DNA from 2 places in the Bacillus sp. BACIII genome. Region 1 is predicted to be linked to the other one. Evidence: riboswitches for the same ligand, from Rfam matches in the RefSeq annotation. Region 1 holds a riboswitch; the other holds the start of a gene.
What was found. Region 1 has a riboswitch for glycine ahead of gcvT (glycine cleavage system aminomethyltransferase GcvT). Riboswitches for the same ligand answer to the same signal wherever they lie in the genome.

Region 1 (6,062 bases):
AACAGTTCATCAATTGAATCTGCGCCGATGGCTTTCAGCATTTCTTTTTTATCCTGTTCTGTCGCGGGCAAATATCGATGCTTCATATGACTCTCCTTTTTCAGCTCTGTTTTGGGCGTTTATAAAACGGTGTGCGGACAATCTTTGCTTTTACCGTTTTTTTGCGGATTTCCACTTCGACTTCCGTTCCGATTTCACTGAATTCCGTTTTGATTAAGGCAAGGCCGATATTTTTCTTTAAAGTCGGAGATTGTGTGCCTGTCGTGACTTCCCCGATCAGAGCACCGTCTTTTTTCACGGCGTAACCGTGTCTCGGAATTCCCTTTTCAATCATCTCAAGCCCGACCAGCTTACGCGGTGCTCCTTTTTCTTTCTGTTCACTCAATACAGACTTCCCGAAAAAATCGGAATCTTTCTTGTGTTTTACGGCAAATCCGATTCCGGCTTCAATCGGCGTAATGTCTTTCGTCAATTCCTGACCGTATAAAGCGAGCTTCGCTTCAAATCTCAGCGTATCACGCGCACCGAGACCGCACGGAACGATTCCTTCATTCTCTCCCGCTGTAAGAATCTCCTTAAACAGATGCACCGCGTCTTCATTGCGGCAATATAACTCAAACCCGTCTTCACCGGTATAGCCTGTTCTTGAAAGCAGAACTTGGCGGCCGGCAACGTCAGCTCCATCAATAAACGTAAACGGTTTTAAGGACGACACATCACATTCAGTCAGCTTCGCAAGAACTGCCTGAGCATTCGGCCCCTGAACGGCTAGCAGTGAAATCCCGTCAGACTGATTCGTCAGCGTGACATCCCCTTCCGCGTGTTCTGTCAGCCAAGCGATATCTTTTTCAATATTGGACGCGTTAATCACAAGCAGATAGCAGCTCTCGCTTTTCTGATAGATCAGCAAATCATCGACCGTACCGCCGTCAGGATAACACATGGCGGTATAGAGCGCGCTTCCCGGATTTAAATCGGCAACGTCATTTGTCATCATTTTTTGCAGAAAAGACAGGGCGTCTTTACCGGAGACTTCGACTTCTCCCATATGGGATACATCAAACAGACCCCCCTTTGTGCGGACGGCTTCATGCTCCTCTTTAATAGAAGAAAATTGAACCGGCAGCTCCCATCCTCCAAAATCAATCGTTTTTCCGCCGTATTCTTTATAAACGTCATAAAGCGGTGTTCGTTTCAGCATCATCTTCCCCCTTCAGTCATTGGCGCATTGTAAAGACATATAAAAAAGGACAGAGAAACACCTCATGAAAATGAAGGTTTCTCTGTCCCGGCACCTGAAAGTTTACTTTATGAAAACATCATAAAGACGTCCCCTTTGGTGGTCTGCTGCTTCAAACCGCAGACACTCTCCAGAGTTGCGTCGAGCAAGAGTTCTTTTGCCTGAGAGATTCACTCCGCAGTTTGCTCCTTCGGCGCCCGGATGCACATTTTTCGTCCGAGTCTCTCCCCTTGCTGTCATTCGCTCATATTTACCAATTGTTATGGACATACTAAAGCAATATCTTAGGTGAAATGATTACTTATATCCTACCACCCTCACATACGTCCGGCAACAAAAATGATGATAAATCAGTTTTTTAAAAGAAAGGCGGTTTTGTTACATATGACAGCAGAGATCATATTTGATGCAAACTGGCCGGGAGAGTTTTCTGAGCGGCTGAAAACCGACGGTCCCTGGTCAAATTGGGAGATGTACAAACTGTCGGCTGAAGTCCAGCAGACCCTTGCCATTCCTGAATTCGAAGGGTTGAGGGCTCCTTTATACCTGCCCGATTTCACTCCGCTTCCCCATCAGCTTGAAGTCGCGCAGAAAGTCGTTGAAAAAATGAATGGCAAAGCGATTTTGGCTGATGAAGTGGGGCTCGGAAAAACGGTCGAAGCGGGACTGATTTTAAAAGAATACATGATTCGCGGGCTGGCCAAAAAAATCCTGATTCTTGTGCCGGCATCACTCGTTTCCCAGTGGGTGAAAGAGCTTCAGGAGAAGTTTTTAATACCCGCTGTTGAACAGAAGAAAAGCTATGTGTGGGAACAGTGCGATATCGTCGTTTCTTCTATTGATACGGCAAAACGCTCGCCACACAAGGACATTGTGCTTTCGATTCCGTATGATCTCGTCATTATTGACGAAGCGCATAAGCTCAAAAACAGCAAAACGAAAAATTATGAATTTGCGAGAAGTCTTGTGAAGAAATATTGCCTGCTTCTGACGGCGACCCCGATTCAAAACCGGATCGAAGAAATTTTCAATTTAGTGTCACTGTTAAAACCCGGCCACTTAGGAAATGAAAGCGGATTTCAAGAAACGTTCAATCAAAAGGACGGGATTGACGCTCATGAGCATTTAAAAGAGCTCGTCAATAAAGTGATGATCCGCAACACACGGAGCGACACGGGGCTTACATGGACGAAGCGCCACGTGGAAACAGTGCCGATCACCTTTTCACCGACGGAACAGGCGCTCTACGATGACATTAACGCACTGAAAAACGGCACGGAAAAGCCCGCAAGCGCATTTTCCATTATGACGCTGCAACGGGAGTGCTGTTCAAGCAGGGAAGCCGTGTATATGACGCTTAAAAAAATGCTTGATCAAAAAGACAAACAAGCGCCCGCTTTCGATGAACAGACGATTGCCAATTTAATGGACCGCATCAATCAAGTCACGCAAAACTCAAAAGCGATTCAAGTTGTTGACTTGATTAAAAAGATTAATGACAAGGTCATTATTTTTACTGAGTATCGGGCGACACAGATTTACCTGCAATGGTTCCTCCAGCAGAACGGCATAAGCTCCGTTCCGTTCAGAGGCGGATTTAAGCGCGGGAAAAAAGACTGGATGAAGGATCTCTTCCGCGGCAAAGTGCAGGTCCTGATCGCTACAGAAGCCGGAGGGGAAGGAATCAACCTGCAATTTTGCAACCATATTATCAACTATGACCTTCCGTGGAACCCGATGCGGCTTGAACAAAGAATCGGTAGGATTCACAGACTCGGTCAGGAAAGAGATGTCCACATCTACAATATGGCGACAAAACATACGGTGGAAGAGCATATCTTAAAACTCTTGTATGACAAAATTCATTTATTTGAAAATGTCGTCGGAGAACTAGATGACATTTTAACAAAAATCAAAGTGAGCAATTTTGAAGATCATTTACATGATATTTTATGCCACTCGCTGACAGTGGAAGAAATGCGGATCAAAATGGACAACCTTACCTCTTTCTTATCGTACGGTACGGAAAAACCCGCCAGAAAAAAAGGCTCTTAATTTAAAAGGAGGAAGCGCGACATGAGACAGCAGGAGGTTCACCAATTTTTACTGCGCTTTTTTGAAGCGAACCACTGCCCGATTACTGAACACGGGCCGGGTTTTATGACGGTTCAGTTGACGGTCGAGATGGACAAACAAATTATGAACCGCCCGTTTTATTGGCATTGGCGTGAAAAAACGGGCGGCGAACCAAACCCGATGAAGATCACGTTCATCACTGATAAAGAAACGGCTCCGGAGGATATGGACGGCGAGTTTATTTACTTTGGAGCCCCGCGCCTCTTTCAAATCTTTCAAGCAGTTAAACAAAATGGGAGATTTACAAGAATATATGAGAAAATTGTATCAGCCGGAGCCAGAGTGCCGCTTCAGCCCTGGCTTGGATTAAATGTAGTGATTTCATACCAATCCGACATGAAAAAAGACAGACTTTTGTCTTTAGGCCTGCATCTTGTTTCTGGAACAATCGTTGAAGGATTTCAGCAGAAGCTTGCACCGCTGCCGATGACATCACAAATATCAGACTATTGCTTTACCATATCGCCGATGATTAAGCCGGAAAGCGGGATTAAAAGGATGGAGCATTACTTAAAAAACGCTGCCGCAAAAGAACCGTCAGACTGGGCCGACAGCGCGGTCGCCAGATGGAAGAAGGATCTCAGGCTGCTCGATCAGTTTTACGAGCAGACAGAGGAAAAACCTGAGGAATACCACTTGGAAAAACAAGCGCTGAAAGCCTTATATCAGCCGAAAATCCACATTCAGATCGAAAATGGCGGTTTATTTTTCCTGCAAAGTAATTTTTCTGGATAAGCGTTATCCATTCGACACCTTTCCCGTTTTTTCTAGAAATTCTATATTATAATAAAAGTATACAGAAAAAATTTCTGGCGTTTCGCATGCGATGAATCACTTCCAGACATGTAAAGATAAGGTCATGGGCGGATTGGCTGAAATACATAAACAAGTATTTTAGGAGGAGAAAATGCATGAAAAATGCAAAAATGGAATTTTCGCAATTAGATAAGGAATGGGTTGAGCTGATATTAGAAGCTCAAAAAGCAAATATCAGCCTGGAAGAAATACGCAAATACCTGCATTCGCATAAAAAGTCTTCTCAACATATCCAGGCCGCCAGAAGTCATACCGTAAATCCTTTCTGAATGTGCTATAATATCACAAGGAAGGTGATGACATTGATTGGCCAGCGTATTAAACAATACCGAAAAGAAAAAGGCTACTCACTATCAGAACTAGCTGAAAAAGCTGGGGTAGCGAAGTCTTATTTAAGCTCAATAGAACGAAATTTACAGACGAACCCCTCCATTCAATTTCTAGAAAAAGTCTCCGCTGTTCTGGACGTCTCGGTTCATACTTTACTTGATGAAAAACATGAAACCGAATACGATGGTCAATTAGATAGTGAATGGGAGAAATTAGTTCGTGATGCGATGACATCCGGGGTATCAAAAAAACAATTTCGTGAATTTTTAGATTATCAAAAATGGAGAAAATCGCAAAAAGAGGAGTAGTGCCGCCATATGTGCACAACTCCTCTTTTATCTGCCCGCCGTTCGGATTAGTTTTTATCCTCACTGTGAGCCTTTTCGTTTTCCTTCACGTAACCGTCTTTATCCGTATGATCTTTTGTAATGGTCAAGCCGTTCCATTGCGTCGCTTCAAAAGAGAATTGAAGAGAAATCGCATTGCCCTGGAATTTGTTTTGGACACTCAGTCCGTCCGCACCTTTTGCAGTATCATTTTTAAATTGGATTTCCATCCGCACCTGATCATAATCAACAGGCGTTTTCGGAACTCCGTCATACTCAGGCGCCGTCTTGCCATTAATGGTTGCTACATTGACTTTTCCGCTCTCGCTCAGGAATTTCGGATCAATGTGTTTGCTGATCGCTTCGGCGGCTGCTTTATCCTGTTTTGTTGACATTAAGTATAAGTCTTTCAGGCTGGCTGCCTTCAAAATGATATTTTTAGGATAGCCGTTGCCGCCTTCTTTGCCGACTGTCAGAACCGTAATTTCAAACTGGCTGAGGAAATCTTCCGCAGATTCGTTTCCTTTTTTCGCTCCTTTGAAGTCAGTAAAATTCAAAGCCATCAGCACTTCTTTAATGGCAAGTGAGCCATTATTCCTGAATTCAAAATCTTTCGTCAATTTATCACCTGGTTTTAAGTTTGACAAATTGACATTGGCTGATTGTTCTTTAGCCGATAAATCAAGCGTTCCTGACGCAAATGTGGCGTCCGTCGACTTCACATCATTAAATGCGGCCCATGTGCCTCCTCCCACTAATGCTAAACCGAGTGCGGCTGAGGCAACGCCCAAGCTTAATTTCTTTTTCATACCCATGTTTGTATTCCCCCTACTTTTTCTTTTTTGTTATCAAATCCTGTCGCCAGGTTGCAACCGTATTCATGTGGACATCGTCCCGTTTTTCGCATGTTCTTCCAGCGCTTTCGTCTTCCGCTCGATATCGCGGAGAGCGCTGACAATAACAGTTATTGAGTAAATCAAAAGCATGACGCCGGGAACGATTAGCAGAATCGCCGTTCCGATCGGCTGGCTTGCCAAATGTATGACATATCCCGCATACGGAAGCTGATATCCCGTATACTGAGCCACCACGTTTTCAGCTTGAACAGGAGCGGCATCCGGAGCGGCATTATGGTCTCCTTTTGTCTCAAACATCAGGTGCCCGCCCTTTTTTGTGATCCCGATAATTCTGTGTGTTACGGCTGATCCGTCATT
Region 2 (6,062 bases), 710 kb from region 1:
CTGACTCATCAATTTTCTTTTTTTTAATTTGTATTTTGGGAGGCATACTTTTTCTTTTAACAAAATGATTCGAGTCTTTTTTAGTTGTTGACTCTCTAATTTTATACATAAGGCTTGTCGCTATCCACCGTTCCCTTTAAGGCACAAATAGCTTGTTTCCTATATGCCTGGTTAACGAAAGAAAAAGACAGCATACTGCAAGCGGCACGCTGTCTTTTTCTTGAAACTCTGATGACCATTTACTTCATAACCTTTATGTCTTGCTCCCTCTCGCCCGATAGATAAGAAACAGTCCAATAAACCACAGCGGCGTCAGCAGCAAAGCCGGGCGCGTCGCATCCGCAAACAGCATAATCACCAGAATGGCGGCAAACAGCGCCAGCACGGCGTAATTGATAAACGGCGCGAACGGCGCCTTGAAAGACGAGCTTGCGTGTAAGTCCGGGCGGGTTTTCCTGTATCTGATATGACAGACAAGAATCACGCCCCACACCCAAATGAAACAAATCGCGCTGATGGTGGTCACGATGCCAAACGCTTCTTCCGGTATCAATTTGCTTAAAAGAGCGCCCGCTGACAGCACAATGACCGATACCCATAACGCGCTGCTCGGCACATGGTTTTTATTCAGCTTCGCGAAACTGGCCGGCGCCTGTTTCGTTTTGCTTAAGTTATACAAAATCCGGCTTGTAGAAAACATCCCGCTGTTACAAGCAGAAGCGGCCGACGTTAATACGACAAAATTAATGATTCCCGCGGCCACCGGAATGCCGACTAAGCTGAAGGTCTTCACAAAAGGACTTTCCGCCGCATTCAGCTGCGTCCAAGGGTTAATACATAAAAGAATGATCAATGCCCCGACGTAGAAAAATAAAATACGCAATGGAATTTTATTGATAGCGGACGGAATGTTTTTTTTCGGATTTGATGTCTCCGCTGCCGACACACCCACTAATTCCACACCGACATAGGCGAAGATCACCATCTGGAACGATAGCAAAAAGCCTGAAAACCCGTTTGGAAACAAGCCTCCGTGCTCCCACAGATTCGCCGCTGAAACCGTTCCGGTATGCGTTTTGAACCCAATCACCAGCAAAACCACACCGATGACAATTAACGCGAGAATCGTGATCACCTTAATTAAGGCGAACCAAAACTCCAACTCTCCAAAAATCTTGACCGTTAACAGATTAAGCCCTAATAAAATGAGCAAACAGATAAGTGCAGGAACCCATTGCGGAATGTCAAACCAATATTTCACATATACACCGACGGCGATCACATCCGCCATAGCCGTCATAATCCAGCAAAACCAATAAGTCCAGCCGGTGACAAACGCCGCACGCGGCCCTAAATACGCCTCGGCAATATCCGTTAATGATTGGTACCCCGCTTTAGATAACAGCAGTTCTCCCAGCGCCCGCATGACGAAAAAAAGCGCAATACCTACAATAAAATACGCAAAGATGATAGAAGGACCCGCCAGCTGAATCGCCTTACCGGACCCTAAAAACAATCCGGTGCCGATCGTGCCGCCAATGGCGATCAGCTGCACGTGCCGATTCGACAAGTCCCTCTTTAGCTCTCGCTGTTCCACACCTGACTCCTCCTTACTTTTTGATGAACGACGAGAAAATAAAGCCAATAAAAAAAGAGATTGGATGCCCTCCAATCTCATGGTCATAAGAATATCAAATTATATTTGCGCCGCTGACAATCAACAGCATGCCAAATACATATTCGGTACTCTTCTGTCCTTTTGCCTGAGATTGTGAACCCTTCGGCGCCGCGGTAAACCCGCGGTCTCTCCAGAAGCCGCTCCTGCTGTAGTTCGACCCACAGCAATCATAGCCTGCTACGTATTAAGTTTCCGATAGAAATAACTATCAGCTAAATTTTTATTTTAATAGAAGTTTAATCATTTGTCAACAGGGTGATGAGCTGTCTGCGGAAGGTATATGTTGAGGCCTTAAGCGCCGTATTTTCTGTTTTGTTTGTCTCAAAAAGGACTTATGAGGTACTATCATATAAGGTCTAATAATTTAAACATCATGTCATACTTTAAATTCACCTTATCATGCAATGGCTCGTAAATAAAAAGGGGATGGACGAGATTGGAAACCAAATATTTAGATCTGCTCGCACAAAAATACGATTGTGAAGAAAAAGTGGTCACAGAGATCATTAATCTGAAAGCGATACTGAACCTGCCGAAAGGAACCGAGCATTTCGTCAGTGATCTGCACGGAGAGTATCAGGCATTCCAGCACGTGCTGCGGAACGGTTCAGGAAGAGTAAAAGAGAAGATCCGCGATATTTTCAGCGGCGTCATTTACGATAGAGAAATTGATGAACTGGCGGCTTTGGTCTATTATCCGGAGGACAAACTGAAGCTGATCAAACATGACTTTGATACGAAAGAGGCATTAAACGAGTGGTATAAAGAAACGATTCATCGGATGATTAAGCTCGTTTCATATTGTTCTTCCAAGTACACCCGCTCCAAATTGCGCAAAGCGCTGCCTGCCCAATTTGCTTATATTTCCGAAGAGCTGCTGTACAAAACAGAACAAGCCGCCAACAAAGAACAATATTACTCCGAAATCATAGAACAGATCATCGCGCTCGGCCAAGCTGATAAGCTGATCACCGGGCTTGCTTACAGCGTGCAGCGATTGGTGGTCGACCATCTGCATGTTGTCGGCGATATTTATGACCGCGGACCGCAGCCGGACAGGATTATGGAAGAACTGATCAACTATCATTCAGTGGATATTCAATGGGGGAATCACGATGTTCTCTGGATAGGCGCCTATGCCGGTTCGAAAGTATGTCTGGCCAATATTATCCGTATCTGTGCCCGCTATGACAACCTGGACATTATTGAAGATGTCTACGGCATCAATCTGAGACCGCTATTGAACCTTGCCGAAAAATATTATGATGATAACCCGGCTTTCCGCCCGAAAGCAACTGAAAACAGACCGGAAGATGAGATTAAGCAAATCACAAAAATCCATCAGGCGATCGCGATGATCCAATTCAAGCTTGAGAGCCCGATTATTAAGAGACGGCCGAACTTTAATATGGAAGAACGGCTGTTACTGGAAAAGATTGATTATGACCGCAATGAAATCACGCTGAACGGAAAAACGTATCAACTGGAAAACACCTGCTTTGCGACGGTGAATCCCAAACAGCCCGATCAGCTATTAGAAGAAGAAGCAGAAGTCATGGACAAGCTGCTGTTTTCTGTCCAGCACTCCGAAAAGCTGGGCCGCCATATGAATTTTATGATGAAAAAAGGCAGCCTGTATTTAAAATATAACGGCAACCTGTTGATTCACGGCTGTATTCCTGTTGACGAAAACGGCAATATGGAAACGATGATGATTGAGGATAAAGCTTATGCGGGCCGTGAGCTGCTAGATGTTTTTGAACGGTTCTTACGGGAAGCGTTTGCTCATCCGGAAGAAACTGATGACCTGGCGACAGATATGGTCTGGTACTTATGGACAGGCGAGTATTCCTCCCTCTTCGGAAAACGCGCCATGACCACCTTTGAGCGGTATTTCATCAAAGAGAAGGAAACGCATAAAGAAAAGAAAAACCCGTATTACTATTTGCGTGAAGACGAGGCAGCCTGCCGAAACATCCTGAAGGAATTCGGGCTCAACCCGGATCATGGCCATATCATCAACGGCCATACACCGGTAAAAGAAATCGAAGGCGAAGATCCGATCAAGGCAAACGGAAAAATGATCGTCATCGACGGCGGCTTCTCCAAAGCCTACCAATCCACAACAGGCATCGCCGGCTACACGCTCTTATACAACTCCTACGGCATGCAGCTCGTCGCCCATAAACACTTTAACTCCAAGGCCGAAGTGCTGAGCACCGGAACCGACGTCTTAACGGTGAAACGATTAGTTGACAAAGAGCTGGAGCGGAAGAAAGTGAAAGAAACGAATGTCGGTGAAGAACTGATGAAAGAAGTGGCGATTTTGGAGAAACTGCGGGAGTATCGGTATATGAATTGAGGAATATGGAGTTCAGGGATGATTCTCTGGGCTCTTTTTGTGATTCCCCGCAACAACGGCTAATGATCCCCTTTCCCTGTATGTAAAACCGATTTAACCGCTTCTTCAATCTCCTTATAACCCGTACATCTGCAAATATTGGACTCCAGCCAATTTTTAATCGTTTCATCACTTGCATTCGGCTCAGTATTCACTAAGGCATGACAATTCATGAGAAAACCAGGTGTGCAATATCCGCATTGAAACGCAAATTTTTCAATAAAAGCCTTTTGAATCGGCGTATTGATAAGTCCTTCAATTGTCGTAATGTCCTTTCCTTCCCCTTCTGCCGCAAGCATTAAGCAAGATTTCATTGGTATCCCGTCCGTTAATACCGTACAGGCGCCGCAATCCCCATTTAAGCAGCCCGGCTTTGAACCAGTTAATCCGAGACGAAGACGGAGAGCAAATAACAAAGTATCGGCCGGTCTGACAGTCATCTGTCTTTCTTCGCCATTTACTTTCAACGTAATAGGATCAGACATTGGAACCTCCTTCTAATTCCTGCAAGGCATCTAAAATTGTATTTTGCAAGATAAATATCCGATATTCACTTGAGCCTTCTGCATCATCAAGAACGGGTTTGGGTACATACTGTAAAGACCTGCGCACTCTATCCTCTGCTGTGCCGCTTTTATCGTTAAGCACAGCCTCCATTTCAGCAGAACGAAAAGGAAATGGACATACGCCGCTGAAGGCCATTCTGATCTCATCATCTTTTTTCAGCGCACAGACTGTCACCAATGGATATCCGACATTCCACTGCTGTCTTCTTTTGATACTGACAAACGGCAAGTCAACATACGCTCGATCGACAACGATATGAAATAAAAAATCTCCTTTTCGCAACTGTATTTCCTTGTTAAATACTTTATTTATGGGACGGTAATGAATCCCCGCTCTCCCTGCAATCCCTAGCAAACTATCAGAAATCAGCAACGGCAGCACGGCCTCACGGTAATAGATGCCCCCGCAAATATTTCCGCCCAGGCTGATTTTATTTCGAGACGTCCGATCCGCAATTTCACTTACTGTTTTACTTAATAGCGGAAATGGATTTTCTTCCTCCAGTTTCGTTAATGACACGCCCGCTCCGATCACCAGATCATTTTCATAAAAGCGGATGGTTTGAAATTCCGGAAGCACGTTCATATCTATCACCGCATCCGTATAGATGATATTCAGCCTTCCTAACGTGATAATTTCCGTGCCGCCGGAATAATACATTGGTGTTTTCTTTTCGGCCGCAAGCGAGTGAAATAGATTGATTGTTTCTTGAATGGTCTTCGGTTTAAAATAGTCGAAATCAAACGGTATCATCTTTCCACCCCTCTTGCGTCCTCCATAATCGTTCGGGAATGAGAGGAAGTTGATTCAATTGGACACCTAAAGCGGCGGAAAGGCAATTTCCCAATGCTGCCGGCATCCCCAACAGTCCGTGTTCCCCGCCTCCGCGCGCTCCATAAGGCGCAATCACATGCGGGGTTTCAACAAATTCAATGATATATTCAGGCTGCTCTCCATAGTGAAGGGGGCGGTATGTTCTAAGCTGAGGATTTAATACTCTGCCATATGAATCAAATACAAAGGTTTCTCTTCCTCCAAATGCGATTCCCATACTCATCCCCCCCATCACTTGACCCCTAGCAGCTTTTTCATTCAGTACAGTTCCTATATCCACAACAGAATAGGCTTTTGTAATTCGATACGTATAATCCCGTTGATCCAACTCAACTTCAATTCCCTGAGCACCGACAGCCCACTCGGGTCCCGGCTTCCCTCTTCCCGTTTCCCGGTCTAAATTCGTCATTCGGGTTAATGTGTAATTGCCGCTCGCAATGATTTGGCCGCCAATGGTATTTCCATTTGGAAACGTATATCCGTAAGCAATGTCTTTTATTTCAACATGTACAGAAGGATGATCTATAAAATAAACCTTTCCGTCGGCCACTTCCAATTCCTCGACAGGAACCCGCAACACGC

Region 2: linked by a shared signal. The riboswitch ahead of ACXN9U_RS18505 (amino acid permease) and the one ahead of gcvT (glycine cleavage system aminomethyltransferase GcvT) in region 1 are both predicted to bind glycine.

Annotation. Positions count from the first base shown of each region.
Region 1 covers NZ_CM174437.1:570,978-577,039, reverse strand. The annotation lists gene gcvPA (aminomethyl-transferring glycine dehydrogenase subunit GcvPA) at 1-86, opposite strand, end outside; gene gcvT (glycine cleavage system aminomethyltransferase GcvT) at 101-1,201, opposite strand; glycine riboswitch at 1,380-1,480, opposite strand; gene ACXN9U_RS03145 (DEAD/DEAH box helicase) at 1,625-3,295, shown strand; gene ACXN9U_RS03140 (YqhG family protein) at 3,317-4,111, shown strand; gene sinI (anti-repressor SinI) at 4,288-4,461, shown strand; gene sinR (transcriptional regulator SinR) at 4,495-4,830, shown strand; gene tasA (biofilm matrix protein TasA) at 4,878-5,663, opposite strand; gene sipW (signal peptidase I SipW) at 5,727-6,062, opposite strand, start outside.
Region 2 covers NZ_CM174437.1:3,754,509-3,760,570, forward strand. The annotation lists gene ACXN9U_RS18505 (amino acid permease) at 254-1,597, opposite strand; glycine riboswitch at 1,742-1,822, opposite strand; gene fbp (fructose-1,6-bisphosphatase) at 2,115-4,040, shown strand; gene ACXN9U_RS18515 ((2Fe-2S)-binding protein) at 4,100-4,564, opposite strand; gene ACXN9U_RS18520 (FAD binding domain-containing protein) at 4,557-5,399, opposite strand; gene ACXN9U_RS18525 (xanthine dehydrogenase family protein molybdopterin-binding subunit) at 5,386-6,062, opposite strand, start outside.